4 regions of the Streptomyces desertarenae genome follow, and region 1 is predicted to be linked to each of the others. Evidence: riboswitches for the same ligand, from Rfam matches in the RefSeq annotation. Region 1 holds a riboswitch; each other region holds the start of a gene.
What was found. A riboswitch is a leader RNA that binds a small molecule or an ion and turns the genes downstream of it on or off. The one in region 1 is predicted to bind cyclic di-AMP.

Region 1 (3,999 bases):
CGGCCGACAGGCCCCTGCGGTCGGGGTGGGCGCCGACCTTGGTGGCGATGACGACGTCGTCGCGGTTGCGGCGGGCGGCCAGCCAGCGGCCGATCACCGTCTCCGACTCGCCGCCGCTGTTGCCCTGCGCCCAGGCCGAGTAGGAGTCGGCGGTGTCGATGAAGGTGCCGCCGGCTTCGGTGTAGGCGTCCAGGACGGCGAAGGACTCCCGTTCGTCGGCCGTCCAGCCGAAGACGCTGCCGCCGAGGGCGAGGGGGGAGACGGTCAGGCCGCCGATCCTGCGCGGGGCGGCATCCGTCCGGGGGGCACGGGGCGTGTGCGCTGCGTCGCTCATGGGACACGGTAACCACGTGCGGGGCCGGACCGGGTGGAGCGGTGGGGAACCGGCGGCCCTGGTGTCGGGGGGTGGTCCACCAGGGCCGCCGGGGCATCGGGGCCCGGCCGGTGACCCGGACGCCGCCGCCTCGTCCCCTCCTGGGGTCGGCCGACGTGCACCGACGGTGCGCGAGGCGGCGGCGCGGGAGCGGGGAGGGCCCTGCCGGGCCCGCGTGCACGGCGCGGCGGGCGGCCGCGCGCCCGGCGTCCGGGGCGGTGGCTCAGATGGACTGGCCCTTGCCCCGCAGCCAGGCCAGCGGGTCGATCGGGGCCCCGCCACCGGGGCGGACCTCCAGGTGGAGGTGCGCGCCGGTGGAGTTGCCGGTGGAGCCGACGCGGCCGATGACGTCGCCGGTGGTCACCTTGCCGCTGGTCACCGTCATCGAGGACAGGTGGCAGTACCAGACCTCGGTGCCGTCGTCGAGCTTGAGGATGATGCGGTAGCCGTAGGAGCCGGCCCAGCCCGCCTCGACGATCTCACCGCTGTGCACCGCCTTGACGGGGGTGCCGGTCGGGGCGGCGAAGTCCAGGCCGGTGTGGTTGTTGGCCCACATCGAACCGGAGGCCCCGAAGTGGGAGGTGAGCTGGTAGGAGGTGAGCGGGAGGGTGTAGCTGGCCGCGAGCTTGGCCAGGCGCTCGGCTTCGGCCCTGCGCGCCGCCTCCTCGGCCGCCTTGCGCTTGCGCTCGGCCTCCTCCTCGGCGGCCTTGTCCGCGGCCTCCTCGGCCGCCTTCTCCGCGGCCTCCTCGGCGGCGGCGTCGGCCTCGGCCTGGACGACGTCCGACTGCTGCCGGTCGGCCTGCTGGAGGATCCGGGCCCGCAGCGCCTCGCCGGGGTCCGTGCTCAGGGTCGTGGTGGTGGCGACGTCACCGGTGTCCAGGCCGGCCTGGGCGAGGGTGCCTCCGAAAGGGGTCGCGCCGGTCCCGGCACCGGTGCCGGCGTCCTCGTCGGAGTCGGCTATGAGACCGCCGACCCCGGGGATGCTCTCGGCCATGGCGCCCAGGTCGGGCACGGAGATGGGAGTGGGCGCCTTCTCCTTGGCGGTGGCCATGCCGCCCGCGCCGACCGCCGCGATCATGCCGACGCCCAGGACCGCCCCGCTGCGGGCCATGCCGTTGCGCTGCTTGACCACGCGGTGCCGGCCGCGGACCGGGCGGACGGAGTCCTCGGTGGGATTCCACACCTGCCGCTCCTCGCCGCCCTCCGGGTCGAACGGGGTGAAGGTGCTGGTGTGCGGGTCGTACGCGACCTCGGGGGCCGGACTGCTGGACGCCACGGAGGCGCTCTCCTTTCCTTCCTTCTCGCCTACCGGGTTAGCTGACGGGTTCGGAGCAGGAAGGTCTCCTACGGAGCCGTGCCGGCACGCCGGACGGTCCGATTCACCCCAAAAGGTGGTTCCCCGGTTCCCTGGGCGCGGCCCCGCGGTCCACGGGACAGCACCTTCGGGATTCGGCGACGGCGCACGGTGCCGCCTCCATAGGCGACAGTGACGACCGCGCTGCGTTATCGAACGTTAATAGAGGAGCGCTTCGGTTTCCAAGTCCCCCCTTCAAAGCGTGAGTAATTTCAGGGAGGACTTAACGCCTCATTTCCGGTTCAATTCGGGCGAGTTGAACGCCGCTCCGGCGTCGGGAGATGCATCACACATAACTGACGGAGCCTCAGTTGTTATGCGGAGGGACGTCCCCCGGATACGGACGGTGACTCAGGTCGGCGGCCGGGGGCGGGAGGCGGGCCGGTCAGCGTCCGACGGATGGCCGCGTCGTTCCGGAGCCGTCCGCTCCGCCACCGGGGCCCCGGCGTCCGGCGAGCACGCGCCGCACCCCGTACACGGCGGCCCCGGCGGCCAGCACCGCCGCCCCGGAGGCCACCGACGCGGCGGGCAGGGCGAAGGCCAGCGCCGCGCACCCGGCCAGCCCGGCGACGGGGACGACCCGGACCGGACGGCCCTCGGCGGGGGTGAGGGTGAGGGCGGAGGCGTTGGCGACCGCGTAGTAGGCCAGCACTCCGAAGGACGAGAAGCCGATCATCCCGCGCAGGTCCGCGGTGGCCGCCGCCACCGCCACCACGGCGCCGACGGCCGCTTCGGCGCGGTGCGGCACCCCGGTGCGCGGATGGACCGCGGCCAGCACGGGCGGCAGGTGGCGGTCGCGGGCCATGGCCAGGGTCGTGCGCGACACCCCCAGGACGAGCGCCAGCAGCGAGCCCAGCGCGGCCACCGCCGCCCCGGCCCGCACCACCGGGGCCAGCTCCGGCACCCCGGCCGCCCGCACGGCGTCGGCCAGCGGCGCGTCCGCCCGGGCCAGCCCGCCGGGGCCGAGCACGGCCAGCGCGGCGACGGCCACGGCCGCGTACACCACCAGGGTGATGCCCAGGGCCAGCGGGATCGCGCGGGGGATCGTGCGCTCCGGGTCGCGCACCTCCTCCCCGAGGGTGGCGATGCGGGCGTATCCGGCGAAGGCGAAGAACAGCAGGCCGGCCGCCTGGAGGACGCCCGCGAGGGTCGCGTCGCCGCCGAGGTCCAGCCGGGCCGCCTCCGCACTGCCGGAGCCCAGGCAGGAGACCACCACGGCGGCCAGCACCGCCGAGACGACCGCCACGATCGCGCGGGTGAGCCAGGCCGCCTTCTGCACGCCCGCGCAGCCGACGGCCGTCAGCGCCACCACGGCGGCGGCCGCGACGGCGTGGGCGTGCTCCGGCCACACGTACAGACCCGCCGTCAGGGCCATCGCCGCGCACGAGGCGGTCTTGCCGACCACGAAGCCCCAGCCCGCCAGGAAGCCCCAGAACGGGCCCAGTTGCTCGCGGCCGTAGACGTAGGTGCCGCCGGAGACCGGGTGGCGGGCGGCCAGCCGGGCCGAGGAGGTGGCGTTGCAGTACGCGACGGCCGCCGCCAGCGCCAGGCCGGGCAGCAGTCCGGAGCCCGCGGCGCGCGCGGCGGGCGCGAAGGCGGCGAAGACGCCCGCGCCGACCATCGACCCCAGGCCGATCACCACCGCGTCGAAGGTTCCCAGGCGCCGCCGCAGCCGCCCGCCCGCCTCCGCCGCTCCCCGGGCCGGTGACTCGTCCATCGTCGGCTCGCTCCCCCTGTGTCCGCGGCCGCCGCGCCGCTCCTCCGCCGCCCTCGGCCGGCTTCCGCCGCCCTCAGCGCTTCCCCGCACCGCCGGACGGTACACCGGACGTGCCCGGCCCCCTCCCGGCCGGGGGCACCGGCTCCTCCGGCTCCGTGGCGGATCCGTCCCCCCGGGTGGGGCCGCGTACCGGCGGGCGGTGCGTGCGGCCGCGGCGGCCGGCGTCCCGGCCGGGACGGGCCCGCGTCATCCGGAGCGTCCGCGGCGGGCGGGATCGTCGGACGACCCGCCGGTCGGGCGCCACCGCCTCGGCTTCGCACCGCGGCCGCCGAGCCCCGGCGGTGCGTCGCTGTAGCGGAACTCCGTGACCCGCTCGTCGCGCTGGGCGTTGAGCCGGTGGATCACGAGGGCTCCCAGCGCGATCGCTCCGATGATCACTGCCACGGTGATGACGATGTCCACGGTCCTCAGCTCCCCACCGGTCGGTGTCCGGATCCGGCCGGACGCGAAGGCTGCGGGAGGAGGGTCCCGCCGGCCGCCCTCGGCCCCGGACTG
Region 2 (3,999 bases), on a different contig from region 1:
CACCGCCGACGAGGTGCGCGAGGTGGCCGCCGCCCGGCTGCGCCCCGACAACCGCGCGGTGCTGGTCTACGAGCCGGTGCAGGGGACCGCGCCGGACACCGCCGCCGAGGTGGCCGACGGCGCCACCGTCTCCGACACCGCCTCCGCCCCGGAAGCCGCCGACACCGCCGCCCGCGACGACCAGGAGACCGCCCAGTGAGCGACGCCACCCAGCCCGCCGTCGGCCAGCCGGAGAACGGCGTCTCGATGGAGTTCCACCCCCGGCCCCGCGGCGGCGAGCCCCGGCCGTGGGCGTTCCCGGCGCCCGAGCGCGGCGAGCTGCCCAACGGGCTGACCGTGCTGAGCTGCCACCGCCCCGGTCAGAAGGTCGTCGCCGTCGAGGTCAACCTCGCGGCGCCGCTGGACGCCGAGCCCCGCCGGCAGGAGGGCGTGGCCTCGATCATGGCCCGGGCGCTGAGCGAGGGCACCGACCGGCACAGCGCCGAGGAGTTCGCCGCCGAGCTGGAGCGCTGCGGGGCCACCTTGGACGCGCACGCCGACCACCCCGGCCTGCGGGTCTCCCTGGAGGTCCCGGCCTCCCGGCTGACCAGGGCGCTCGGTCTGCTCACCGATGCGCTGCGCGCCCCGGCCTTCGCGGAGAGCGAGGTCGAGCGGCTGGTGCGCAACCGCCTGGACGAGATCCCGCACGAGCTGGCCAACCCCGCCCGCCGGGCGGCCATCGCCCTCTCCGCGGAGCTGTTCCCGTCCGACTCCCGGCTCTCCCGGCCCCGCCAGGGCGCCCAGGAGACGATCGAGCGCATCGACGCCGCCGCGGTGCGGGCCTTCTACGAGGCGCACGTGCGCCCGGCGACGGCCACGGCCGTGGTCGTGGGCGACTTCACGGGGATCGACCTGGACAAGACCCTCACCGACACCCTCGGCGAGTGGACGGGCACCCGGAGCGACACCCGCCCCATGCCGCCGATCACCGCGGACGACACCGGCCGGGTGGTCATCGTGGACCGGCCCGGAGCGGTGCAGACGCAGCTGCTCGTCGGCCGGGTCGGCCCGGACCGCCACGACCGCGTCTGGCCCGCCCAGGTGCTCGGCACCTACTGCCTGGGCGGCACCCTCACCTCCCGCCTGGACCGGGTGCTGCGCGAGGAGAAGGGCTACACCTACGGCGTGCGGGCCTACGCCCAGGTGCTGCGCTCCTCCCCGGAGGGCACCGGCGCGTCCCTGCTGGCCGTCAACGGCTCGGTGGCCACCGATGTGACCGGTCCCGCACTGGAGGACCTGTGGAGGGTGCTGCGCACCCTCGCGGAGGAGGGGCTCACCGACGCCGAGCGCGACACGGCGGTGCAGAACCTGGTGGGTGTCGCCCCGCTGCGCTACGAGACGGCCGCCGCCGTCGCGGGCACCCTGGCCGACCAGGTCGAGCAGCACCTGCCGGACGACTACCAGGCGCGGCTGTACGCCCGGCTCGCCGAGACGGGAACGGTGGAGGCCACGGCCGCGGTGGTGGCCGCCTTCCCGGCGGACCGCCTGGTGACGGTCCTGGTGGGAGACGCGTCACAGATCGCCGACCCGGTCCGGGAGCTGGGCATCGGAGAGGTGACCGTCGTCACGGACTAGCGGTTTCCGGCCGCCCTCGGCCGTTCCCAACGGCGAAGGCCCTTGGTGTGGTTGTCACACCAAGGGCCTTCGTTATGCCCGCTTTGGGGCCATTCAGGGGGAGGGGTCTGTGGCATGAGCTACAAACGCCCCGATTTGCTTGCTCGCTCAAATTTGTCCGTTTAGCGTCGATCTCGTTGCCCGTCAGAAGTGACCGCGGACCGCGGCCGACGGCAGCCATCGCCTAATCCCCGACACGGGGAGCCGGGGACCCACCCTTCCGCGAGGGACGCGGAAGGAGGCCCTCTTCCGAGGCACCTGGGGTGAATCGGGCCTGCCCGCCCGTAGGAGACCTTCCTGCTCCGAACCCGTCAGCTAACCCGGTAGGCGACACGGAAGGAAAGGAGCACGCCGCTCATGGCGTTCACCCGTGCCACCGCCCAGCTCGCCGAGAAGCTGAACGACAAGCTGACCCAGGCCACCGGGAAGCTCACCGAGGCCACCGAGGCCCTCACCGAGAAGCACCGCAACGCCGGCCGCGCCACCCGCACCCGCGTCGGCCTGGCCGGTGCCGCCGCCCTGGCCGCCACCGGTGTGGTCGGCGCCGTCGCCACCCCCGCGATCGCCGCTCCCGAGGGCGGTTCGAGCGCCTACGCCCTGGGGTTCGTCCAGGCCGCCGCCTCCGGCGACACCATCGCCGACGAGCTCAAGGCCCAGGCCCGGGCCCAGCAGCGCCTCGCCGACGCCGCGCGCCGGGCCGCCGAGGCCGAGAAGGCCGAGAAGGCCGAGGCGAAGAAGGCCGAGGAGGCCGCCGCCGAGCGCGCCGCGCACAAGGCCGCCGACGAGCGCGCCGAGCGCTCCGCCGAGCGCCGTGCGGCCGGCGGCTACGTCGACCCGGTCGCGGGCGTGGACACCACCACCACCTACAAGCAGGCCGGCTCCTCCTGGTCCTCCGGCAAGCACAGCGGCGTCGACTTCCCGGCTGCCACCGGCACCCCCGTGCGGTCCGTGGGCCCCGGCACCGTGGTGACCGTCGGCTGGGGCGGCGCATACGGCAACCAGATCGTCATCCGCCACGCCGACGGCAAGTACACCCAGTACGCCCACCTGTCGGCCACGAAGGTCTCGCCCGGCCAGAAGGTCGACGGCGGCCAGCGGATCGGCGCGGTCGGTTCGACCGGCAACAGCACCGGCCCGCACCTGCACTTCGAGGCCCGCAACGGCGCCTACTACGGCTCGGACTTCAACCCCATCTCCTACCTGGCCTCCAAGGGCGTCGACGTGTGACGCGCGCCTCGGGGCGGAAATCGGCCGCGCGGTCCCTTCCGGGGCCGCGCGGCCGCGTGTTTCGCGCCTCTTTCCGGCCGGGCATCGGAAATTCCGTGCGGGTGCAATACAGTTCCACCCTGCGGCACTTCGGGAAAACGGAGACGAGGTCGGAGGTCCTGCCATGCGCATTTCCGCGCACATGGTGTGCACTGCGGTCCGCGACGACATCGTCTCCGGGGTCTTCCCGCCCGGCGCGCGCCTGACCGAGGAACTCCTCGCCCGGCGCTACGGCGTCTCGCGCGTCCCGGTGCGCGAGGCCCTGCGGACCCTGGAGTCGGAGGGCTTTGTCACCTCGCGCCGCCACGCGGGAGCCTGCGTCGCCACCCCCACCGAGCGGGAGGCCGCCGACCTGCTCGACATCCGCGCCCTGCTGGAGCCGCTGGGCACCGCCCGGGCCGCCCGGCGCCGCACCGAGGCCCAGTTGAGGGTGTTGCGCGGACTGGTGCGATTGGGGCAGCAGCGCGCGGCGCGCGGCCAGTTCTCCGACCTCGGAGCGCTGGGGGACTGGTACCACGAGACCCTCGCCCAGGCCTCCGGAAGCCCCACCCTGGCCTCGCTGCTCACCCAGCTCCGCCGCAAGATCACCTGGGTCTACGCGGCCGAGCCGCCGGAGCGGGCGGTCGCCGTGTGGCGCGAGCACGGCGCCGTCGTCGACGCGGTCGCGCGCGGCGACGCGGAACGGGCGCACGCACTGGCCGGCGCACACGTGGAGCGCTCGATCGCCGTCCGCCGCGAGCAGCGGCCGGTGGCCGCGCGCGGGGGCCGGCGGCGGACGGCGGTGAGGACCGCGAAACACCCGGTAAACACGGCGCGCGACGGCGCGTAACAGAATCCGGATAGAAACGGGGAATGGGCGGGGAAATGCGCCCGGTGAATTCGGAACGCGACGGGAGGGGCGGATCCCGTATTCCGCCGCCGTGAGCCGACCGGCCCGGGGAATTCCGCGGGAGTGAATCCGGGCGGGCACCGGAGGCGTCCGGCCCCGGTGCCCGCCCGGCGGGGCCGGACGGTTCAGACGGTGCCGGGGAGCTCGTCGAGCCCCTCCTGGACCAGCTTCGCCAGCCGGTCCAGGGCGTC
Region 3 (3,999 bases), on a different contig from region 1:
CCGGCGAGCCGGTGCTGGTGGTGCTGGCCGCCGCCGACCGCGACCCCGACAGGTTCGGCGACCCCGACACGCTCGACCTCACGCGCCGTGACAACCCCCACCTCGGCTACGGCCACGGCATCCACTACTGCCTGGGCGCGCCGCTGGCCCGGCTGGAGGGGCGGACGGCTCTGTCGTCCCTGCTGGGACGCCTGCCCGACCTGCGGCTCGCGGCCGATCCGGCCGAACTGCGGTGGCGCGGCGGCCTCATCATGCGGGGGCTGCGGGAACTCCCGGTGGAGTTCGAACCGGTGCCCAGGTGACGCGCAGTCACCTGTGTGACCTGAGCGTGATCTGCGTGACACTGGCTTGTGATGATCGTACCGGGGCGCTACCTTCAGCCGTCAACTGCTCAACCCTGTTGGCTCCCCACGCACGAGAGGCCCCACACATGCTCTCCGGGAACGGTAGACACCGCCGCCCCCGCCAGGCTCCCGCCATCTTCGTCACCGCCGGCGTGACCGGCGCGGGAATCGCGATGCCCCTGCTCGGGGCGTCGGGCGCACAGGCGGCCGACCTCGACACCTGGGACAAGGTCGCGCAGTGCGAGAGCGGCGGGCTGTGGAGCGCCGACACCGGCAACGGCTACTACGGCGGCCTCCAACTCACCCAGGAGACCTGGGAGCAGTACGGCGGCACCGCCTACGCGGAGCGCCCCGACCTCGCCAGCCGCAGCCAGCAGATCGCGGTCGCCGAGAAGATCCTCGCCGACCAGGGGCCGGACGCCTGGCCCTCCTGCGGCATCAACGCCGGGCTGCGCCACGACACCACCGGCGAGGCGCCCGCCATCGACCCGGGCCTCCTGCTGCCTCCCGGAGGCGACGTCCGCGACGCCCCGTCGGACGGCTCCGGCGCCGCGGACGGCTCCGGCACGGAGAAGCCCGCGGCCGGGGCCGGCGAGGACGGGTCCGGCGCGGAGGAACCCGCGGACGGCGCCGGTGCGGAGGGCCCCGCGGACGGCGCCGGGAGCGGCGGGGACGGGGCCGCCGGAGGCTCCGGAGCGGACGGTGCCGGCGCGGACGGCGGTGCGGACGGCGGTGCGGACGCGGCGGATGACGGGGCGTCCGCCGGGGCCGGCCGGGCCGAGGAGACCGGCGGCGCCCCCCGCGAGGGCACCGGCAGGCACCGCGGCGAGCGCGACCCGGGCGAGCTGGAACAGGAGCGGCGGCAGGCGGAGGACGGCCGGGAGGACGGCCGCGGGACCGCGCAGGAGGAGCGCTCCGCGGAGGAGCGGCGCACCGACCGCTCCGCGCGCGCGGGCTTCGCGGGCGGCCTGGAACTCGGCGTACCGGAGCCGGAGTACCGGGTGCAGCCCGGCGACTCGCTGGTGTCGATCTCCCTCCGGCACGAGGTCGAGGGCGGCTGGAGCGAGCTGTACGAGAACAACCGCGAGGTGGTGGGCGAGGATCCGGACCTGATCCTGCCGGGCCAGGAACTCAGCCTCGGCTGAACCCGAAAGGGTGCCGCCGGATGACCCACCCGGCGTACCACGGCGTGTCCCTCCCGCCGGGCCTAACGTCACTCGCCTGACCTGCGGTGATTCATCACTATTGGAGCAACATGCCCTCTTGGTTGGGATCTGACGTGCTTTGAGGTGTGTGCCCCGGTGTGTTTACCGTCGTCTCGCTCGCGACCGCGAGTGCCACCGACCGCAGCGCCGAATCCTGCCGGCGGCCGGTGGGGTAGTCGTCGCGCCAGCGCCGATGGCAGGAGCGGGGGAACCAGGTAGGCGCCGCCGCGGACCGCGCACACGGAAGCGACCGTGCGCACGGAAAGCGGCGGCTTGGGGTGAAGCCGCACGGGACACCGCGTCCCCGCGGCCGGGTTGCTCACTGCCCGAACCCGACAGCTCACCTCGCAGGCGTCGGTGAGAGGGACGTCGATGCTGTTCACTGGCAAGGGTCACGACAGTCGTACCGTCCGAGCCGTCCGCGCCGCCGCCCTGACGGGCGCCGCCATCGCCGCCCCGGTGGCGGGCGCGCCGGGAGCTTCGGCGGCCCCCGTGGACACCTGGGAGCGGGTGGCCCGGTGCGAGTCCGGCGGCAACTGGTCGATCAACACCGGGAACGGCTACTACGGCGGGCTGCAGTTCTCGCAGTCCAGCTGGGAGGCCGCCGGCGGCACCCGGTACGCGCCGCGCGCGGACCTGGCCACCAGGGAGCAGCAGATCGCGGTGGCCGAGCGCCTGCTGGCCCTGCAGGGCCCGCGCGCCTGGGCCTGCGCGGACGAGGGCGGCCTCACCGCCGGCGGGCCGGCGGCGGACGTGGACCCCGGCGGCGCCGGGGAGCGGTCCGGGCAGCAGGAATCCCGTTCGCACCCCCCCGCCCGGCGGCCCCGGGCGCAGGAGCAGTCGCGGCCCGACGCGCAGCAGGCCGCGGGCGCCGAGAGGGCCGGTGCCGCCGGGAACGCCGAGTCCGCCGGGAACGCCGGGACCACCGCCGGGAAGGACGGGGCCACCGCCGGGAAGGACGGGAGCACCGAGGAGGCCGGGGGCACCTACACGGTGCGGTCCGGCGACACGCTCCGCGCCATCGCCGCCGCCCACGGCACCACCTGGCAGCAGGTGTACGAGGAGAACAGGGACGTCGTCGGCGACGACCCCAACCTGATCTTCCCCGGTCAGCAGCTCAGGGTCTGATCCCGCCACGTCCCGGTGCGGCACGCCGCCCCCTTCGGGGGAAGGCGCGCCGCACCGGGTTTATTCAACATGGAAACAAAATCCTTCAATCCCCTCTGAGCTGCGATTTCATCCACCGTTCCGCCGTATGGCACGGGCTGTCGGCAGGGGGGCGCGCACGGGCCGGATAGGCTCAGGGCACTGAGACCTCACACACATGCCCGACACACACGAAGGAGACCCTCGTGCCGTCCATCGACGTCGTAGTGGCCCGCGAGATCCTCGACTCGCGAGGCAACCCCACGGTCGAGGTCGAGGTCGGCCTCGACGACGGCAGCACCGGTCGTGCCGCCGTCCCGTCCGGTGCCTCGACCGGCGCCTTCGAGGCCATCGAGCTGCGCGACGGGGACAAGAGCCGCTACGGCGGCAAGGGCGTCGAGAAGGCCGTCCTCGCCGTGATCGAGCAGATCGGCCCGGAGCTGGTCGGCTACGACGCCACCGAGCAGCGCCTGATCGACCAGGCGATGTTCGACCTGGACGCCACCCCGGACAAGTCCTCGCTCGGCGCCAACGCCATCCTGGGCGTCTCGCTGGCCGTCGCCCACGCCGCCTCCGAGGCCTCGGACCTGCCGCTCTTCCGCTACCTCGGCGGCCCGAACGCGCACCTGCTGCCGGTGCCGATGATGAACATCCTCAACGGCGGCGCCCACGCGGACTCCAACGTCGACATCCAGGAGTTCATGATCGCCCCCATCGGCGCGGAGTCCTTCTCCGAGGCCCTGCGCTGGGGCACCGAGGTCTACCACACCCTCAAGAAGGTGCTGAAGGAGCGCGGTCTCTCCACCGGCCTGGGCGACGAGGGCGGCTTCGCCCCGGACCTGGGCTCCAACCGCGAGGCCCTCGACCTGATCCTGGAGGCCGTCAGGCAGGCCGGCTACACCCCCGGCCAGGACATCGCCCTCGCCCTGGACGTCGCCGCCACCGAGTTCCACAAGGACGGCCGCTACGTCTTCGAGGGCCAGGAGCGCACCGCCGCCGAGATGATCTCCTACTACGCCGAGCTGGTCGAGGCGTACCCGCTGGTCTCCATCGAGGACCCGCTGAACGAGGAGGACTGGGAGGGCTGGAAGGCCATCACCGCCGAGCTCGGCGACAAGGTCCAGCTCGTCGGCGACGACCTGTTCGTCACCAACCCCGAGCGGCTGGCCCGCGGCATCGAGGAGGGCGCCGGCAACGCCCTGCTGGTCAAGGTCAACCAGATCGGCTCCCTGACCGAGACCCTGGACGCCGTCGAGCTGGCCCAGCGCAACGGCTTCAAGTGCATGATGTCCCACCGCTCCGGC
Region 4 (3,999 bases), on a different contig from region 1:
CGTCGTGGGCATCGTCATGGGCTCCGACTCCGACTGGCCCGTCATGGAGGCCGCGGCCGAGGCCCTGGACGAGTTCGAGGTCCCCTACGAGGTCGACGTGGTCTCCGCGCACCGGATGCCGCACGAGATGATCGACTACGGCGACCGCGCCGCCGGCCGCGGCCTGAAGGCGGTCATCGCGGGCGCGGGAGGGGCGGCCCACCTGCCGGGCATGCTCGCCTCCGTCACCCCGCTGCCGGTGATCGGCGTGCCGGTCCCGCTGCGCCACCTGGACGGGATGGACTCCCTGCTGTCCATCGTGCAGATGCCCGCCGGGGTGCCGGTCGCCACGGTCTCGGTCGGCGGCGCCCGCAACGCCGGGCTGCTCGCGGTCCGCATCCTGGCGGCCCACGACGAGGCGCTGCGGGAGCGGATGGAGGGCTTCCAGGCGGAGCTGCGGGAGCAGGCGCAGGACAAGGGCCGGCGGCTGCGGGCCAAGGTGGCCGCGGGCGGCGCGGGGTTCGGCTTCGGGAGCAAGTGAGGTGGCCCCCGCAGCGGAACTGCTGGAGCGGGCCCGGGAGTTGCTGGCCGTCCACCCCGTCGCCGACGGCCACAACGACCTGCCGTGGGCGCTGCGCGAGCAGGTCGCCTACGACCTGGACCGCCGGGACATCGGGGCCGACCAGTCGGCCCACCTGCACACCGACATCCCGCGGCTGCGCGCCGGCGGGGTGGGGGCGCAGTTCTGGTCCGTCTACGTGCGCACGGACCTGACCGGGGACGCCGCCGTCAGCGCCTGCCTGGAGCAGATCGACGTGGTGCGGCGGCTGGCCGACCGGTACCCGGACGACCTGCGGCTCGCCTTCACCGCCGACGACATGGAGGCGGCGCGGGCCGAGGGCCGCATCGCCTCGCTGATGGGCGCCGAGGGCGGCCACTCGATCAACAACTCCCTGGCCACGCTGCGCGCCCTGTACCGGCTGGGCGTGCGCTACATGACGCTCACCCACAACGACACCATCGACTGGGCGGACTCGGCCACCGACGCCCCCCGCCACGGCGGGCTGACCCGCTTCGGCGAGGAGGTCGTGCGGGAGATGAACCGGCTGGGGATGCTGGTGGACCTCTCCCACACGGCACCGGCCACCATGCGCGACGCGCTGCGGGTCTCCACGGCGCCCGTGCTCTTCTCGCACTCCTCGGCCCGCGCCGTGTGCGACCACCCGCGCAACGTCCCCGACGACGTGCTGGAGGCCCTCGCGGCCAACGGCGGTGTGGCGATGGTCACGTTCGTGCCCAAGTTCGTCCTGCCGGAGGCCGTCGCCTGGACCGCGGCAGCCGACGAGAACATGCGCGCCCACGGCCTGCACCCGCTGGACGGCACCGAGCGGGGGCTCGCGGTCCAGCGCGCCTTCGAGGAGGCCAACCCGCGCCCCGAGGCCACGGCCGCCACGGTCGCCGACCACCTGGACCACATGCGCGAGGTCGCCGGCATCGACCACGTCGGCATCGGCGGCGACTTCGACGGAACGGCCTTCACCCCGTCCGATCTGAGTGATGTGTCCGGATATCCCCATCTGGTGGCGGAGTTGCTCGACCGCCACTGGTCCGAGGCCGACCTCGCCAGGCTCACCTGGAAGAACGCGGTACGGGTGCTCCGCGACGCCGAGGACGTCGCCCGCGGCGAACAGGGCCGCCGCGGCCCGTCCACCGCCACCCTCGAGCAGCTCGACGGCTGAGACGGAGGCCGTCTCGTGATGCACTTCACGGGGCGGCTTTCCCGTTCCGTCGCTCTGCGTGCGGGTCGAGGTGCGTTCGCGTCATCGATCCTGTTCAGGGGCGTGCGTGACGGAGCGCCGGAAGCGGAGAAAAGCACTCAGCGGCACGGTGGCGTCGCGGTGGGTGACGGACCGGCGATCATCAAAGCATCCGAAACGGACGTCATGTGACCCATCGGCTTGTTGCGGCGGAAACGATGTGTTTACCGTTCTGGCCGCGCCGTACGAATGTGCGGCGGCCCGCTGTCGAACGCCGAATCCTGTCAACGGCGGCGGGCTGGACCATCCACACCACCCGATGACAGGAGCGGGGGACCCAAGGTAAGTCGCCGTCCCGGATCCGTGCGGGACGGCTTGGGGTGAAGCCATGCCGCGGCCCAGCGCCGCGGCCGCACATGGCCGGGCAACTCCAGCCCGAACCCGACAGCTCACCTCGCAGGCGTAGGAGAGGAGCACACCTATGTCCGCACGCGGACGTCACCGTCGTATCCGTAACAGCCGCCTCACCCGCCTGTCCCTGGCCATCTCCGTGGGCGGCGCCGGCATGGCCCTTCCCCTGGTCGCCGCCGGCGGAGCCAACGCCGCCTCCGTCGACACCTGGGAGAAGGTCGCCCAGTGCGAGAGCACGGGCAACTGGAGCATCAACACCGGCAACGGCTTCTACGGCGGCCTGCAGTTCACGCAGAGCACCTGGGCCGCCTTCGGCGGCACCGAGTACGCGCCGCGTGCCGACCTCGCCACCAAGGACCAGCAGATAGCCATCGCCGAGAAGGTGCTGGCGGGCCAGGGCCCGGGCGCCTGGCCGGTCTGCTCGGTCAAGGCCGGCCTGACCAAGGGCGGTCCGGCCCCCGCCGTCTCCCCCGACGGCGAGAGCAACCCGACCGAGCAGCGCGAGCAGGCCGCGCCGCAGCGCGCGGACCGCGGTGAGCGCGCCGAGAAGGCCGAGCCCAAGGCCGAGAAGGCCGAGAAGGCTGAGAAGGCTGAGAAGAAGGCCGCGCCGAAGCCGGCGGACCGGGGCGCCTCCTACGAGGTCGTCAGCGGCGACACCCTCTTCAAGATCGCTGCCGCTCAGGACGTCGACGGCGGCTGGCAGCGGATCTACGAGGACAACCGCCAGGTCATCGGCGGCGACCCCGACCTGATCTTCCCGGGCCAGGAGCTGACCCTGGGCGGCGCCGCCACCCAGAAGAAGGCCGCCGCCAAGCCCGAGCAGGCCCCGAAGGCCGAGCCCGAGGCCGAGCAGGCCCCGAAGGCCGAGCCCAAGGCCGAGAAGAAGGCCGAGGCCCCGGCCCAGCAGTCGGCCGAGCGCGCCGACCGCTCCGACCGGAGCGACAGCGGTTCCACCGGCGTCTCCACCGGCTACACCGCCCCGGTGAACGCCGCCCCGTCCGGCTCCTACAAGGCTGCCGGCGCCCGCTGGTCCAACGGCCACACCGGCGAGGACTTCCCCGCCGCCACCGGCACCCCGGTCAAGGCCGTCACCAGCGGCACCGTGGTCTCCGCCGGCTGGGGCGGTGCGTACGGCAACCAGGTCGTCATCCGTCACGACGACGGCCGCTACAGCCAGTACGGCCACCTGTCCTCGATCTCCGTCGGCGCCGGCCAGCGGGTCGGTGTCGGCCAGCAGATCGGCGCGGTCGGCTCCACCGGCAACAGCACCGGTCCGCACCTGCACTTCGAGGTGCGCACCGCTCCCGGCTACGGCTCCGACATCAACCCGCTGGCCTACCTGCGGGCCCACGGCGTCAACATCTGAGCCGGACCGGACCGTCGCAGCACCGCCCGGCCCGCGGCACCGCGGGCCGGGCGGCCCCCTTCCCGGGGCAGCGAGAGGCGGGTGGGGCGTCCGGTGCCCACGGGTACCGGACGCCCCACCCGCCTCGTCCCGTCTCCGGGCTCCGCTCCCGCCCGGGCTCCTGCGGGGGTCAGCCGGTGCAGAGGCAGAAGGGGTGGCCCGCCGGGTCCCGGTAGACCCGGAAGTCACGCCGGCCGCCGTCGTCGCCCTCCAGGAGTTCCGCCCCGAGCTCCAGCACCTCGCGCTCGGCCGCGTCCAGCTCCTCCCTCGGCACGTAGAGGTCGAGGTGGAACTGCTGGGAGCGCTCCGCGCTCGGCCACCGCGGCGGCACGTGGCCCTCGGCCTCCTGGAACGCCAGCGTCCGGCCCGCCAGGGTGCCCGAGTCGAACGTCACCTCCACCCAGCGGCCCTCGCCCTCCACCCGTCCGCCCAGCATCCGGGCGTAGA

Region 2: it holds a riboswitch for cyclic di-AMP, as region 1 does, so the genes downstream of both, ACFSJS_RS21350 (M23 family metallopeptidase) here and ACFSJS_RS26430 (M23 family metallopeptidase) in region 1, are expected to answer to the same signal.
Region 3: it holds a riboswitch for cyclic di-AMP, as region 1 does, so the genes downstream of both, ACFSJS_RS23730 (transglycosylase family protein) here and ACFSJS_RS26430 (M23 family metallopeptidase) in region 1, are expected to answer to the same signal.
Region 4: it holds a riboswitch for cyclic di-AMP, as region 1 does, so the genes downstream of both, ACFSJS_RS23555 (transglycosylase family protein) here and ACFSJS_RS26430 (M23 family metallopeptidase) in region 1, are expected to answer to the same signal.

The regions. Positions count from the first base shown of each region.
Region 1 covers NZ_JBHUFU010000026.1:32,976-36,974, forward strand. The annotation lists gene ACFSJS_RS26425 (aldo/keto reductase) at 1-334, opposite strand, end outside; gene ACFSJS_RS26430 (M23 family metallopeptidase) at 597-1,649, opposite strand; cyclic di-AMP (ydaO/yuaA leader) riboswitch at 1,662-1,837, opposite strand; gene ACFSJS_RS26435 (APC family permease) at 2,113-3,444, opposite strand; gene ACFSJS_RS26440 (hypothetical protein) at 3,691-3,906, opposite strand; gene ACFSJS_RS26445 (DUF5994 family protein) at 3,912-3,999, opposite strand, start outside.
Region 2 covers NZ_JBHUFU010000013.1:131,286-135,284, reverse strand. The annotation lists gene ACFSJS_RS21360 (M16 family metallopeptidase) at 1-199, shown strand, start outside; gene ACFSJS_RS21355 (M16 family metallopeptidase) at 247-1,614, shown strand; cyclic di-AMP (ydaO/yuaA leader) riboswitch at 1,825-1,998, shown strand; gene ACFSJS_RS21350 (M23 family metallopeptidase) at 2,011-2,880, shown strand; gene ACFSJS_RS21345 (GntR family transcriptional regulator) at 3,044-3,748, shown strand; gene ACFSJS_RS21340 (HPr family phosphocarrier protein) at 3,934-3,999, opposite strand, start outside.
Region 3 covers NZ_JBHUFU010000017.1:83,813-87,811, reverse strand. The annotation lists gene ACFSJS_RS23740 (cytochrome P450 family protein) at 1-302, shown strand, start outside; gene ACFSJS_RS23735 (transglycosylase family protein) at 518-1,489, shown strand; cyclic di-AMP (ydaO/yuaA leader) riboswitch at 1,722-1,918, shown strand; gene ACFSJS_RS23730 (transglycosylase family protein) at 1,922-2,677, shown strand; gene eno (phosphopyruvate hydratase) at 2,902-3,999, shown strand, end outside.
Region 4 covers NZ_JBHUFU010000017.1:43,566-47,564, reverse strand. The annotation lists gene purE (5-(carboxyamino)imidazole ribonucleotide mutase) at 1-520, shown strand, start outside; gene ACFSJS_RS23560 (dipeptidase) at 522-1,718, shown strand; cyclic di-AMP (ydaO/yuaA leader) riboswitch at 2,037-2,214, shown strand; gene ACFSJS_RS23555 (transglycosylase family protein) at 2,218-3,513, shown strand; gene ACFSJS_RS23550 (VOC family protein) at 3,683-3,999, opposite strand, start outside.